Regions from separate parts of the Pseudomonas sp. JQ36 genome, predicted to be linked through region 2. Evidence: predicted binding sites of a transcription regulator. Region 2 holds the regulator's gene; each other region holds the start of a gene.
What was found. Region 2 encodes FliA, which starts transcription of late flagellar genes. Its sites were predicted from a motif close to CTAAAGTTTNNNNNNNNNNNGCCGNTAA; they were not measured.
Positions count from the first base shown of each region.

Region 1: the regulator FliA is predicted to act here: its motif matches at 3,436-3,463, upstream of ACS4NR_RS07235 (methyl-accepting chemotaxis protein).
Region 3: the regulator FliA is predicted to act here: its motif matches at 2,739-2,766, upstream of motA (flagellar motor stator protein MotA).

Region 1 is NZ_CM132642.1:1,613,279-1,618,182, forward strand. Features, by position in the region: gene ACS4NR_RS07220 (alpha/beta fold hydrolase) at 1-135, opposite strand, end outside; gene ACS4NR_RS07225 (YqaA family protein) at 222-656, opposite strand; gene ACS4NR_RS07230 (DUF411 domain-containing protein) at 656-1,102, opposite strand; gene ACS4NR_RS07235 (methyl-accepting chemotaxis protein) at 1,378-3,369, opposite strand; gene ACS4NR_RS07240 (hypothetical protein) at 3,749-4,276, shown strand; gene ACS4NR_RS07245 (GNAT family N-acetyltransferase) at 4,325-4,904, opposite strand, start outside.
Region 2 is NZ_CM132642.1:474,456-479,359, reverse strand. Features, by position in the region: gene ACS4NR_RS02330 (chemotaxis protein CheA) at 1-1,117, opposite strand, end outside; gene ACS4NR_RS02325 (protein phosphatase CheZ) at 1,172-1,960, opposite strand; gene ACS4NR_RS02320 (chemotaxis response regulator CheY) at 1,978-2,349, opposite strand; gene fliA (RNA polymerase sigma factor FliA) at 2,517-3,257, opposite strand; gene fleN (flagellar synthesis regulator FleN) at 3,254-4,084, opposite strand; gene flhF (flagellar biosynthesis protein FlhF) at 4,198-4,904, opposite strand, start outside.
Region 3 is NZ_CM132642.1:5,422,311-5,427,214, reverse strand. Features, by position in the region: gene ACS4NR_RS24490 (caspase family protein) at 1-201, shown strand, start outside; gene ACS4NR_RS24485 (toll/interleukin-1 receptor domain-containing protein) at 201-686, shown strand; gene motB (flagellar motor protein MotB) at 739-1,815, opposite strand; gene motA (flagellar motor stator protein MotA) at 1,819-2,670, opposite strand; gene ACS4NR_RS24470 (HDOD domain-containing protein) at 2,837-4,375, shown strand; gene rhdA (thiosulfate sulfurtransferase) at 4,418-4,904, shown strand, end outside.

The DNA of each region.
Region 1 (4,904 bases), 1.1 Mb from region 2:
CTCCGGGCCATAAGTCGGGGCATTGTTCGGGACTGCAGCGGGCGCTGCTTCAGCGGGTGCGGCGGCGTGGGAAAACAGCGGCAGCGCGGCGCTGAGGAACAGGCCGGGCAGCCAGCGAGACAGGGTGACGGACATAAGGGCAAACTCCATGGAAATCGGCCGATGCTGGAACGCCCGGATTAGGGCGACGTTAACCACAGGCAACGCGATGGCCGGAATGTTCAACCGAGCCAGCCCAGGGTCAGCATCGCCACCACGGCGTAACGCGCGCCTTTGGCCAATGTGACGATCAACAGAAAGCGCCCGATTGGCTCGCGCATGACGCCAGCGATCAGGGTCAGTGGATCGCCGATCACCGGCAGCCAACTGAGCAGCAGTGACCAGTGACCGTAACGCTCGTAATGTTTGCGCGCGGTGGCCATGTGTTTCGGACTGACGGGAAACCAGCGTCGATCCTGAAAGCGTTCGAGGCCGCGCCCCAGCCACCAATTGACCAGCGAACCGAGGACATTGCCCAGCGTCGCCACGCCCAGCAGGCCCCAGAGCCAGTAACGGTCGCTGGCGATCAGGCCGACCAGCAGCGCTTCGGATTGCAGCGGCAACAGCGTCGCAGCGCCGAACGCGGCGGCGAACAGCCCGACGTAAGCGGCAGGCATCAGTGAGCCGGGTAGTCCGCCACCACTACATCTGTGCCGTCCTTTTTCAGGCCGATCACTTGATAGGCATCACTCATGCCGTCCATTTCCATGCCCGGCGAACCCATGGGCATGCCTGGTGCGGCGATACCCAGCAGATCGTCGCGCTTGCTCAGGGCCAGCACTTGTTCAGCCGGCACATGACCTTCGACGAACTTGCCGTTGATCAGTGCGGTATGGCACGAGCCCAGGCGCGGTGGCACGCCGTGTTGCTGCTTGAAGCTGCTCATGTCGCTTTCGACGTGGTCTTCGACTTTGAAACCGTTGGCTTCGAGGTGGCTGATCCATTTTTTGCAGCAGCCGCAATTGGCGTCGCGATGCACTTCGATCGGGATCAGATCGGCGGCCTGGGCCAGGGATGACAGGAGCAGGGCGCTCAGGGCGGCCAGTCGCAGGGAGGTTCGCATGGTGGGCTCTCGACAAGGATGACGGTCAAAAAGGAAAGTATTTTGACCGGATTATCCTGCCGGGCATCAACGGAGTGTTTCAAGTTGATACAAGGCAGACTGGCAGGATGATCATGGATCAAGCCTGACAGCCTGCTGAGCGAGAGATTACAAATCTGTCAGATAAAACACGACCCCTGTAGGAGCTGCGGCACGCTGCGATCTTTTGATCTTGGTTCATAAAATCAAAGTCAAAAGATCGCAGCGTGCCGCAGCTCCTACAGGAGAATGGTGGGTCACCGGACTTTGAACCGCCCCATGATCGCGCTCACCCGGTTGTTGGCCTCCAGCAACTGGCGGGTGTTGCGCTCGCTGACCTCGCCGCTGTGCACCAGTTCTTCGACCATGTGGCGGATCTGCACCATGCTGCGGTTGATCTCTTCGGTCACCGCACTTTGCTGTTCGGCAGCGGTGGCGATCTGCGTGCTGAGGCTGTTGATGTGGCTGACCGAACCGGCCATTTCATCCAGACCCGAGTTGACCCGCGCCGTGGCGTCGGCGGCGGACTGGCAGCTGGCCTGGGTGTTTTCCATGGCGCTGACTGAGGAGCTCACGCCTTGGGTCAGGCGGCTCAACATCTCGTTGATTTCCGAGGTGCTGGCCTGAGTGCGGGCGGCGAGGGCGCGGACTTCGTCGGCGACCACGGCAAAACCGCGACCCTGTTCACCGGCCCGGGCGGCTTCGATGGCGGCGTTGAGGGCCAGCAAGTTGGTCTGGCCGGCGATTGCGCCGATCACTCCGAGAATCTCGGTGATGCGCTGCGCGTCTTGCTGCATGTTCTCGACTTTCTGGGTGGCGCTGGCCACTTCGTCGATCAAGGCCACTACGCTGTTGGTCGCTTCACCGACCACCACCCGTGAGCGGTCGGCGTTCTCGTTGGCGCGCTGGGTGAACGCTGCGGTTTCTGCGGCGTTCTGCGCGACGCTCTCGGCCGTCGAACTCATTTCGGTGATGGCGGTAACGGTCTGATCGGTTTCCGAAGCATGGCGCAGCAGAATCTGGCTGGTGTTGGCCGACGTACGCTGCAGGTCGTCCAGGCTCGAAGCCATGGCGCCGGTGGCCTGGGTCACTTCACCGATCATGTTCTGCAGGTAGGCAATAAAGGTGTTGACCGAGTGGCCGATGGCGCCCAGTTCGTCTTCGGCACGGATGGTGATGCGCCGGGTAAGGTCGGCATCGCCGCTGGACAGCAAGTCGATGTTGGCCTTCAGCGCTTTCATGCGCGAAACCAGTTGGCGAATCGCATACACCTGCAACAACACCAGCAGGATCACCAGCGGAATCTGCAACAGGCTCAGGCTGCTGAGCACGTCGTCACGCTGGGCGGTGAGCATTTTCGTTGGCAGGGCGGTGGCCAGGAACCACGGCGTGCCTTCGATCGGGCGCATGAAGAAAGTGCTGGCTTCGCCGTTGTTGTCGAACTCGACGCGTTGCGCCTGATCACGGTTCTGCAGGCCGGCCTTGACCTGACTGGCGAAGGTCGAACCGGCGGCCAGTTCGCTGATGTTCTTCAGCACGATCGGGCCGCTGATGCGCGAGCTGTTGCTGATGATCTTGCCGTCGGCCTCGACGATCAGCATTTCGGCGTTGAGGTCTTTTTCCTTGCGCGCCACCAGATCATTGAAGAAGCCCAGCGTCACGTCGATGGTCGACACGCCCCACGCTGCACCGTTTTTCTGGATCGCCATGGCGCAGTTGGTACGCGGCTCGGCACTCGCATCATCTTTATAGGCCGCAGCCCAGGCGCACTGGCCGCGCGGGGTCTGCATGCCGCCCTTGTACCAGCTCTGATCGTAGTAGTTGGGCGCCGCGTCGCTGTTCCAGAAGGTGTTCACCGCCAGTTTGCCCGAGGCATCGCGGTGCCAGAACGTGCTGAACTTGTTGCGCCCGGCCTCACGCTGACCCGGCAGTGGCCAGATCCCGCCGCCGAAGACTTTCAGCTCGCCGTACTGATCCACCAGGCCCGGCAACACCGTGTCAATGGCCGCGCTGTCGAGCAGGGGAATGGTCTGGGTGATGCTGCGCTGCTGCGCCTGGACTTTGTTCAGTTCGCCCTGGATCTGTTCGGCGACTTCGGCAATCCGGTTGAGCACCACCTGTTCTTCGGTATGCCGCAGCTTGGGTGCGACCAGTTGGCTGATACCGACCACGGTCAGCACCGACAGCAGCAGGATGAACAGAACCAGAAATAACGTGTAGCGAGCCTGAATGGTGCGGAATGCGGGCATGGATACCGGTCCTTGAACTGCGATTTTTATTGTGGGGTCGGGGGAAAACGGCGGGGTCACACCAGCGTATCGTCGGCGAAGCGGGAAGCTTTAAGTACTTTGGTGCAAGAAAGTGTCGGGCTGACGGAAGGGGTGTGTCGACTCCGATACAAATGAATCGAGCCTCTCGTCAGCTGGCGCAAAAAAGCATCGGATGCAATCGTCAAACTGCCATGAAACCGCGACACAGTGAGCTTCTGGCAATTTGTATCGAGAATGTACAAAAATTGTAAGCGACTGCACTAAAAGGGTTGGTGCCACCAGTTCGCCGGTAGATACTTCCCGGCATTCAAGTAGTCCAGCAAGGACATTTCATGGTTATTTCACAGGGAGTCTTCTCATGACGATCGGCATTGTCGGCGGCTGGGAGAGCAAAGCAGGGGTGCTGGTTCGCAATACAGGCGCGAAGAAGGAGGTCAAGCAAAGCCTCAAGGTGCAGCAGATGCTCGCCAAGGTCGGCACCAATCCGACCGCGCTGAACACTGCCGAAATGGACAAGCAGGGCCTGCGCAAAAATATCAAGGGGTTCGATCCGGCGAATGTCTCGGTCAAGCAACTGAGCAATCTGAGTGTTTTCCTGCGTGAACGCGGACTGATTTCCGACATCACCTCCTTTACATTGCTCAATGCCGGCGACAAGTTCGACCGTTTCGGCGTGACCAAAGACCCTGATGCAAAATTCAATGCGCTGGAGTATTTCGCCACCCAGCTCGACGCCATTCAGAACAATGGCCTCAATGGCAATGCCTACGGCAAAAACCTGATCCCCGAGTACAAGAAGGCGATCTACGTGCTGCAGAATCTGAAAACCTACGGTGAAGGCAACGCGGCGAAACCTGTGGATCAAGGCGTCAAGTCCAAGGCCTGAGCCGGTCACCCACGGCCCACCCATTGATTGGGTGGGCCGTTTTCGTTTTTAGTCCTGATACCTTTCGCCGGCCTGCTGGGCCTGATCCTGCAGGTGCTGCATGTGTGGACAGTGCAGGCTCAGCGTTGAGGCCTGGTAGCCACGATGAAACAGTGCCAGCCAGCCGTCGCTGTAGTCATCGGGGACAATCCCGGTGAAAGCGAATCCGGCATCGGCCAGTTTGTGCAGCGCGCTGGAAAACCCTTGGGCGAGTCTGAGTCTGATCGAAATCAGCCAGTGCGCCGGCAGTTGTGCCAATTGCTCGAGCAGGTTGTCATCGAGGGCCTTTAGCAGCAAATCATAGCGCCCTGATACGTGATCGAAGCGGATCTTCGGGCCTTTCCACTGCACGGCATTGTCGGTGGTACCAAACACCGCCTCCAGACGCGACATCAGCTCGCGGCAATCCTGCGGCCAGGCGAGTGCCGGCAGCGGGCGCTGATAACCGTCGATGCTGCAGTGACCCACAACAATCGTCTCCCGCCCGGTTCCACCGAACGGCGAGGGCGCGTAATCGGGCAACAGACCACAGCTGTGAAACCCCAGGCCGGCGGCCATGCGCTGCGTATACGGGTGGTGCGTGACCTGC
Region 2 (4,904 bases):
TCTCGGCTTCGCTCGCCGGTTTTTCCGGCGGCGGAGCAGCTGCGGCACGGGCCGGCGCCGGTGCAGCAGCGGCAGCAGGTTTTGGCGCTTCGGCTTTCGGCTCAGGCTTGGGTGCAGCCTTCGGCGCAGCAGCCGGAGCGGCAGCAGCCTTGGCGGCAGGCGCGGCCACGGTCGACGCGGTGCCCGCAGCAGCGGCGCCAACATCGGTGAACTTGCCTTTGCCATGCAACTCGTCGAGCAGCGATTCGAATTCGTGATCGCTGATCAGATCGCTGCCGGCAGCGGCGGCCGCCGGTGCGGCAGGCGCAACCGGTGCCGAGGCGATCGCCGACTCCAGCGCTTCAACGGCGAAGTTGCCCTTGCCGTGCAACTGATCGAGCAGTGCTTCGAATTCGTCGTCGGTGATGTCCGAGCTGTCGCCCGCCGCCGGTGCCGCCGGAGCGGCCGCTGCCGGTGCCACGGCGTCCGCCGCGAACTGGCCTTTGCCGTGCAACTGATCGAGCAACGACTCGAATTCGGCGTCGGTAATTTCATCGCTGGCAGCGGCATCGGCAGCCGGCGCAGGTGCAGCAGCCGGGGCTTCGGCTTCGGCCTTGACGGCGTTCAGCGAATCCAGCAACTGTTCAAATTCGTTATCGGTGATGTCGCCCGAATCGCTCGAATCGCCTTCGACGACCAGTTCTTCGATCATCTCGGCCACTGGCGAAGCCGGAGCTTCGTCGGCCGTTTGCGGCTCGGCCAGACGCGCCAGCGCGGCCAGCAGTTCCGGGGTGGCCGCCGTGATCGGTGCACGTTCACGGACTTCGCTGAACATGCTGTTCACCGCGTCCAGTGCTTCAAGCACCACGTCCATCAGTTCTGCATCAACGCGACGCTCACCCTTGCGCAGGATGTCGAACACGTTTTCGGCGATGTGACAGCACTCCACCAGCTCGTTGAGCTGAAGGAAGCCGGCGCCCCCTTTTACAGTGTGGAAACCGCGAAAAATTGCGTTGAGCAGATCTGCGTCATCCGGGCGGCTTTCCAGCTCGACCAGTTGCTCGGACAGTTGCTCAAGAATCTCGCCGGCCTCAACCAGGAAATCCTGAAGGATCTCTTCATCGGCGCCGAAGCTCATTAATGGGGTGCTCCTACAGGTCTAAAAACCCAAAAAACCTAAAATTCCAAAACTCTAGAATCCGAGGCTGGATAACAAATCGTCCACATCGTCCTGACCGGACACAACGTCTTCTCGTTTATCGGCATGAATCTGCGGACCTTCACCCTGCGAGAGATGTTTTTGTGGATCTTTTTCTGCAAGCATCGCGGCACGGTCGTGTTCGATGCCCGCAAAGCGGTCAACCTGACTGGCCATGAGGACGAGTTTGAGCAAATTGCTTTCGACTTCGGTGACCAGTTGGGTCACACGCTTGATCACCTGACCTGTGAGGTCCTGGTAATCCTGAGCCAGCAGGATGTCGTTGAGGTTGCTCGACACCGCACGGTTGTCCGTGCTGCTGCGTGACAGAAAACCGTCGACCCGGCGCGCCAGTTCGCGGAACTCTTCAGCTCCGACCTCACGACGCATGAAGCGGCCCCAATCGGTGCTCAGCGCCTGGGCTTCTTCAGCCAGGCCATTGACCACCGGGGTGGCGCTCTCCACCAGATCCATGGTGCGGTTGGCCGCGGCTTCGGTCAGCTTGACCACATAGCCCAGGCGTTCGGTGGCGTCGGTGATTTGCGACACTTCCTCGGCCTGCGGCATGTGCGGATCGATCTGGAAATTGACGATCGCACTGTGCAGTTCGCGTGTGAGCTTGCCCACTTCCTGATACAGGCCGCGGTCACGGGTCTGATTGAGCTCATGGATCAGTTGCACAGCGTCGCCGAACCTGCCTTTTTCAAGGCTCTCGACCAGTTCGACCGCGTGTTTTTTCAGGGTCGACTCGAAATCGCCCTGTGAAGATTCGTTATGCTCCATAGCTCCCCCGCGCGTCATCAGCCGATGCGTTCGAAAATCTTCTCGATTTTGTCTTTCAACGCCTGAGCCGTGAAAGGTTTGACCACGTAGCCGTTCACACCGGCCTGAGCGGCCTCGATGATTTGCTCACGCTTGGCTTCAGCGGTCACCATCAGCACGGGCAGATGCTTGAGTTTTTCATCGGCACGTACGTGGCGCAGCAAGTCGATACCGGTCATGCCCGGCATGTTCCAGTCCGTTACCAGAAAGTCGATGCTTCCGCTGTTGAGTACCGGAATGGCGGTAGTGCCATCGTCGGCCTCGACGGTATTGGTGAACCCAAGATCGCGCAGCAGGTTCTTGATGATCCGCCGCATCGTTGAGAAGTCATCAACGATGAGGATTTTCATGTCTTTGTTCAATTCGACCTCCAAGCAGTCTTAAACGCGCCCAGCACCTGGACGCGCCACTTCAATCAATCCGGCAAAGCACTCGATGACTGTCTGGAGCACAACAGAGCAAGACCGGTGCCGTTCATCACCGCACCAGCCTCGTTCGCAGTGTCCCCACACTGCCTTCAGCGCGCTCGCCACTCCCCCAAACGCCCCCGCAAACGGGCCGCGCACTGGCTGTGTAACTGGCTGACCCGCGATTCACTGACGCCAAGGACTTCACCGATTTCCTTGAGGTTCAGCTCTTCGTCGTAGTACAGCGCCAACACCAGTCGCTCACGCTCCGGCAAATTGGCAATCGCATCCGCCAGCGCAGCCTGAAAGCGTTCATCTTCCAGATCGCGTGACGGCTCAAGATGAGCACTGGCGCCATCCTCGTGCAGCCCTTCGTGTTCGCCGTCCTGCAACAGGTCGTCGAAACTGAACAGCCGGCTGCCCAGCGTGTCATTCAAAATCCCGTAGTAATCGTCGAGACTCAATTGGAGTTCGGCCGCAACCTCGTGATCTTTAGCATCACGTCCGGTTTTAGCTTCAATTGAGCGAATTGCGTCGCTGACCATACGGGTGTTGCGGTGAACCGAGCGTGGCGCCCAATCCCCTTTGCGCACTTCATCGAGCATCGCGCCGCGGATCCGGATGCCCGCGTACGTTTCGAAACTGGCGCCTTTGCTGGCGTCGTATTTGGTAGAGACTTCGAGCAGGCCGATCATCCCGGCCTGAATCAGGTCTTCAACCTGCACACTCGCCGGCAAGCGCGCCAGCAAGTGATAGGCAATGCGCTTGACCAGTGGCGCGTAACGCTCGATCAACTCGTACTGCGCGTCACGTGCCGACTTCTTGTAGTAGTTCATACCGCTCGCGGTCATAACACAGGCCCTGCTGTTTGCTGCACGAGGCGCTCGACGAAAAACTCAAGGTGTCCGCGCGGGTTGGCAGGCAGCGGCCAGGTATCGACCTTCTGCGCGATCGCCTTGAACGCCAGCGCGCACTTGGAACGCGGAAAGGCTTCATAGACCGCTCGCTGCTTCTGCACTGCCTTGCGCACGCTTTCGTCGTACGGCACGGCGCCGACGTATTGTAAGGCGACGTCGAGGAAGCGATCCGTGACCTTGGTCAACTTGGCGAACAGGTTGCGCCCTTCCTGCGGGCTCTGCGCCATGTTGGCGAGGACGCGGAAGCGGTTCATGCCGTAGTCGCGGTTGAGCAGTTTGATCAGCGCGTAGGCGTCGGTGATCGAGGTCGGCTCGTCGCAGACCACCAGCAACACTTCCTGGGCGGCGCGGACAAAACTGACTACCGAGTCACCAATACCCGCAGCGGTGTCGATCACCAGCACATCGAGGTTGTCGCCGATGTCGCTGAAGGCCTGAATCAGACCGGCATGTTGCGCCGGGCTCAGGTGCACCATGCTTTGGGTGCCGGAAGCGGCCGGCACGATGCGGATCCCGCCGGGCCCCTGCAACAGCACGTCGCGCAGTTCGCAGCGGCCTTCGATCACGTCGGCCAGAGTGCGTTTGGGGGTCAGTCCCAGCAGAACGTCGACGTTCGCCAGCCCCAGGTCGGCGTCCAGCAGCATGACCCGACGGCCAAGCTCTGCCAGCGCCAGAGACAAGTTCACTGACACGTTAGTCTTGCCGACGCCACCTTTGCCGCCGGTCACCGCGATCACCTGTACGGGATGCATGCTGCCCATGTTATTTCTTTACCTTGTCTTGCATAGACGGAGGCCACATTACTGGCTGCGCGTTCTCAACCGGAACAATGCATGGCAGACCATCGATGTAGGTACAAAAACGGTTCATTACCTCAGCCAACCTGCTTGGTCGGGCTGTGGTAGATATCAGCGAACATGTCAGCCATGGCTTCTTCGCTGGGTTCTTCCTGCATTTGCACGCTGACGGCGCGGCTGACCAGTTGATGACGGCGCGGCAGATGCAGATCATCCGGAATCCGTGGGCCATCGGTCAGGTACGCGACCGGCAATTCATGACTGATCGCCAGGCTCAATACTTCGCCAAGACTGGCCGTCTCATCCAGTTTAGTCAGGATGCAGCCGGCAAGCCCGCAACGCTTGTAACTGTGGTACGCGGCGGTTAGAACCTGTTTCTGGCTGGTGGTTGCCAGCACCAGATAATTTTTTGAACGGATGCCACGCCCGGCCAGGCTTTCCAGCTGCATGCGCAAGGCCGGATCGCTGGCCTGCAAGCCGGCGGTGTCGATCAGCACCACGCGCTTGCGCAGCAGCGGGTCGAGCGCCTGAACCAGCGACTGGCCCGGATCGACGTGGGTCACCGGCACATTGAGAATGCGACCCAGGGTCTTCAGTTGTTCCTGGGCACCGATACGGAAACTGTCCATGCTCACCAGCGCGACATTCTGCGCGCCGTATTTCAGCACGTAGCGCGCGGCCAGCTTGGCCAGGGTGGTGGTCTTGCCCATGCCGGCCGGACCGACCATGGCAATCACCCCGCCCTCTTCCAGCGGCTCGACTTCCGGTACGGCAATCATCCGCG
Region 3 (4,904 bases), 1.1 Mb from region 2:
CCTAGCTACGAACCCACCGAAGCAACGTTCGACCCGGAGCACGGCGAGGTTTTCGCCCAACTGCAAAAGTGCAACCGCCACAGCCTGATTGAACCGGTGGATGCCGAACACATGTACTACGCCGCCATTCACTCCACGGGCTGCCGCCTCACGGCGCTCGGCGCCTATTACCGTGAACTCGCCATAAAAGGACACTTCTGATGCCCGTATTCATCAGCTACCGCCACATTGATCGCCCGCAGGCCATGGCGATCAATGCGCAATTGATGCAGGCCAACATCAAGACTTACCTCGACGTGCTCGACCCGGAGTCGCAGACCACCGACGACATCACCGGGGTGATCACCCGCAACATCACCGAATGCACGCACCTGCTGGCGGTGGTTTCGGAGAAAACCGCACTGTCGTGGTGGGTGCCGTTCGAAATCGGCGAAGCGACGATCAGCAACCGACGGATCTGCTCGTTCCGCACCGGGCAGGCGCAATTGCCGGAGTATCTGGACAAGTGGCCGAAGCTGAGCACGGCCAGTGATCTGAATTTCTTCATCGATGCCTATCGTGAAGAAGTATCGAGCAAGCGCTCGATGACGCTGGATTCGAGCAACGAATCCTTCAGCGGCACCTATAAGCGCAACGCCGATCTGTTCCATGAACAACTGAAAAACCGGATTCGGCGCGGGTTCTGAAGCCAATCGACAGCCACAAAAAAGCCGACATCACTGTCGGCTTTTTTGTCGGTCACTGCTTCGGCGCGGGGGCCGGTGCAGCAGCTGGCGGAACTGTTGGCGCTGGCGCCGCAGTCCCCGGCGCGGCCGGTTTCGGTGCGGCGTCGTCGAACAGGTTCAGGCGTTCGCGCAACTCGTGTGCCGGCACTGGTTGCTGGTCCGCAGGCAGCGCGTTCGGATCGACCGGCGTCGCCGGAGCGGCGCCGTTCTGACCTTCGGCGGCGGGCTTGGCCGCGTCGGCACCTTGCGAACCTTCGATGGCGGCCTGGGCCTTTTTGGTCAGGACCACGATGTCGATGCGGCGGTTGACCGGATTGAACGGGTTTTCCTTGTCGAACAGCGCCGACGAGGCATAACCGACAACCCGCGCCACCTGCGAATCCGGATAGCTGCCGGCCACCAGCGCACGCCGTGCAGCGTTGGCACGGTTGGCCGAGAGCTCCCAGTTGCCGAAATCGCCGGTGCCGATGTACGGCTTGGCGTCGGTGTGGCCGCTGATGCTGATCTTGTTCGGCACCGCTTTGATGGTGTCGGCCATGGCCAGCAGGATGTCTTCGAAATACGGCTTCAGACGTGCAGAACCTGAGTCGAACATCGGCCGGTTTTCCGCGTCCATGATCTGGATGCGCAAGCCGTTCGGGGTGATCTCGAACAGGATCTGATCCTTGAACTTCTGCAACTGCGGGTTCTCGTCGACCTTGTTCTGCAGTTCTTGCAGCAACAGCTCCAGGCGTTCTTTCTCGACCTGTTCGGCCATGCCTTCGACCTGCTCGGTGTCGACCGTGACCTTGTCCGGTTGCGGCTGGGATTTCACCTCAGGGTTGAGGGTGTTTTCCGGTGCCAGGGTCGGCGTGCCGCCCAGATCAATGATGTACGGCGTGCCGCTTTCGGAGAAGCCGACCGGATCCTTGAAGTAACCGGCGATGGCGATCTTCTGCTCCGGTGTCGCGGTGGACAGCAGCCACAACACCAGGAAGAACGCCATCATCGCCGTGGCGAAGTCGGCGAAGGCGATTTTCCACGCCCCGCCGTGGTGCCCACCGGCTATGCGCTTGACGCGCTTGATGATTATCGGCTGATTATTTTCCATGGCTTAGCGACCGCGAACGGCTTGTTCCAGCTCGGCAAAGCTTGGACGGTGCGCCGGGTACAGAACCTTGCGCCCGAACTCCACGGCCAGCGATGGCGGCATGCCGGAAGCCGAAGCCACCAGCGAGGCCTTGATGGCTTCGTAGACGTTCAATTCTTCCTTGGCATCGTGCGCCAGGGAATGCGCCAACGGCCCGAAGAAACCGTAGGCCGCGAGAATACCGAAGAAGGTACCGACCAGTGCCGCACCCACGTGCAGGCCGATGGATTTCTGATCGCCTTCACCCAGCGACGCCATGGTCACCACGATACCCAATACCGCCGCAACGATACCGAAACCGGGCATGGCGTCGGCAATGCCGTTCACCGCATGGGACGGGTGCTCGAGGTCTTCCTTAAGGCTGTAGAGTTCCATGTCGAACAGGCCTTCCAGCTCATGCGGAGCCATGTTGCCGGAGGACATGATGCGCAGGTAATCGCAGATGAACGCGGTCATGCGCTCGTCTTTGAGCACGGCCGGGTACTTGGCGAAGATCGGGCTCGCGGCAGCGTCTTCGATATCGCCTTCGATGGCCATCATGCCTTCGCGGCGGCTCTTGTTGAGGATCTCGTAGATCAGGCCGAGCACTTCCAGATAGAACGTGTGGCTGAAGCGCGAACTGAACATGCTCAGGGATTTCTTGAGCACGTGCATCGTCATGTAACCGGGGTTGGCCTGGAGGAATGCACCGAGGGCCGCACCACCGATGATCATCACCTCGAAGGGCTGGATCAGGGCGGCAATTTTGCCGTGGGAGAGCACGTATCCGCCGAGCACGCTCGCGAATACGACGATGATGCCGATAATTTTAGCCATAGGTAGAAAGTACTTATTTAAGTCGGGTTCAAGGTCATATTCGGAAGTTAAAAAATCTCTTCTTCTACTTATCGGCAAAACTGCGCCAGACTATAGCCAGTTCAGGCGAAAAGCCAATTTAGCCCATGCCGGGCGCGTCTACAGTCAGTGAAGATCTCGTCCAGACATGGCTAATGAAACGAACGTCCCACACGCAAAACCGACCACGCTCGAGGGCTGGGTCAAACTGCTCGATGGCGTGCGCCTGCCCGTGCCGCAAGAGGCTCACGACAAGGTTTGTCGGGCGATCCGCGACAACCGCAGCTCGTTGCGCGATATCGCCGACCTGATGCAGGACAGCCCGGCGCTGGCCTTGAGCATCATCCGTGAGGCAAATCGTCACACCCACGGCACCATGGCCGCTCCGGCGGAAAATCTCGAGGTGGCGATCAACCGTCTGGGCCTGGCGCGTACCGAAGAATTGCTCGCGCGTCTGCCGGTCGAACCGCAGATGCAGATCCCCAAGGCGTTGCGCCAACTGCAGATGATCAGCCAGCACGCCACGCAACAGGCCAACGGTTTTTTCGCCAGCCGCCTCGCACGCCTGTGGCAGGACATTCACTGGGGCAGCCTGTTGTTTCTGTCGCCGTTATGGCCGCTGGCGCTGACGTTTCCAGAGTTGCTCGAAGAGTGGGAGTTGCGGGTTATCCACAAGGGCGAATCGGCGCGGATGGTCGAGAAGCAACTGTTCGGCGTACGCCTGCTGAAGATCGCCGAGGCGCTGGTACAGGTCTGGCATCTGCCGATCTGGGTGCAGCAGGGCTATAAACTGCTGCTCAGCGAACAGCGCGAACTGGTGAAAGTGTTGCGCATCGCCCGCGACAGCGAACATCCGTTGCGCCAGCAGAATCGCCTCGACGACGATCCGACCCTGCGCCGCTGGCTCAACCAGCCGGCCAACACCGTGTTGCTGGCCAACGGCCTGGCGCTGTCGGCGCAACAGGCCTGGGACAGTCCGCACAGCGAGCGCTGGCAGTACCTGACCAGCCTTTATCTGCAAATCTCGATGGACGAAGTGCAGCAGCAGTTGCACCAGCAAGCCGCCAACAGTGCGCGCCAGCACGCGATGCCCGATCTGTGGCACCCGGCCGTTTCCTTATTATGGCCATGGGGCACCCATCGCTTGCCGGCCGGGATGCTGCCGGCGGCGGCGCCGAATGCCGAGGATCTGACGCAGTGGCGCCGGCAATGCGCCGAACTGCTGGCCGAGCCGAGCCGCTTCACCAATGCCATGAGCCTGACCGTCGCCGCCCGTGATGCGCTGGTCGCCAGCGGGATGCGTCGGGTGATGCTTCTGATGGCCGACCGCACGCAATCGAATCTGCGGGTGCACCAGACCTTCGGCCTGCCGAAGGAAGCAGCCGCGCTGAATTTTGTCGTCAGTCAGAGCAAAGTCCTGCAACGGTTGCTCGCGCAGCAGGCACAGGTGCGGATCAACCCCGAGAACAACGCACAGTTTTCCGCATTGTTGCCGCCGGGCCTGCGTGCGCTGTTCCGTGGCGAGCATCTGTTCCTGCGTTCGCTGGTCAATAACGGCCGGGTGATCATGATCGTCGTCGCCGACCAGGGCGGTGGGCCGTTCGCCGACATCACCGTGCAAGCCTTTGGCAAAACCGCGCAGTGCATCGAAAAAGCCCTGCACAGCTTTAGCAGCCGTGGCCGATGAGGCTGCGCTACAATCCCCCCCTTTGTGCTCTGGAGACCTCACATGTCTGACTTCTCTGGCTTGCCGCTCGTCATCGAGCCGAGCGACCTGCTCCCGCGTCTCGATTCCCCTGAACTGATTCTGGTGGATCTGACCAGCCCTGCCCGTTATGCCGAAGGTCACCTTCCCGGCGCACGCTTTGTCGACCCCAAGCGCACCCAGCTCGGCCAGCCGCCGGCGCCGGGACTGCTGCCGGCCAAAGCCGATCTGGAGGCGTTGTTCGGTGAGCTGGGGCATCGTCCGGACGCGGTTTACGTGGTCTACGACGACGAGGGCGGTGGCTGGGCCGGGCGTTTCATCTGGCTGCTCGACGTGATCGGTCATGACAAATACCACTACATCGACGGCGGTTTGCCGGCATGGCTGGAAGCGGGCATGCCGATGTCGATCCAGGTACCGTCTGCAGTGGGTGGCCCGGTGGCGCTGACCCTGCACGACGAGCCGACGGCAACCCGCGAATACCTGCAAAGTCGTCTCCGCGCCGCCGATC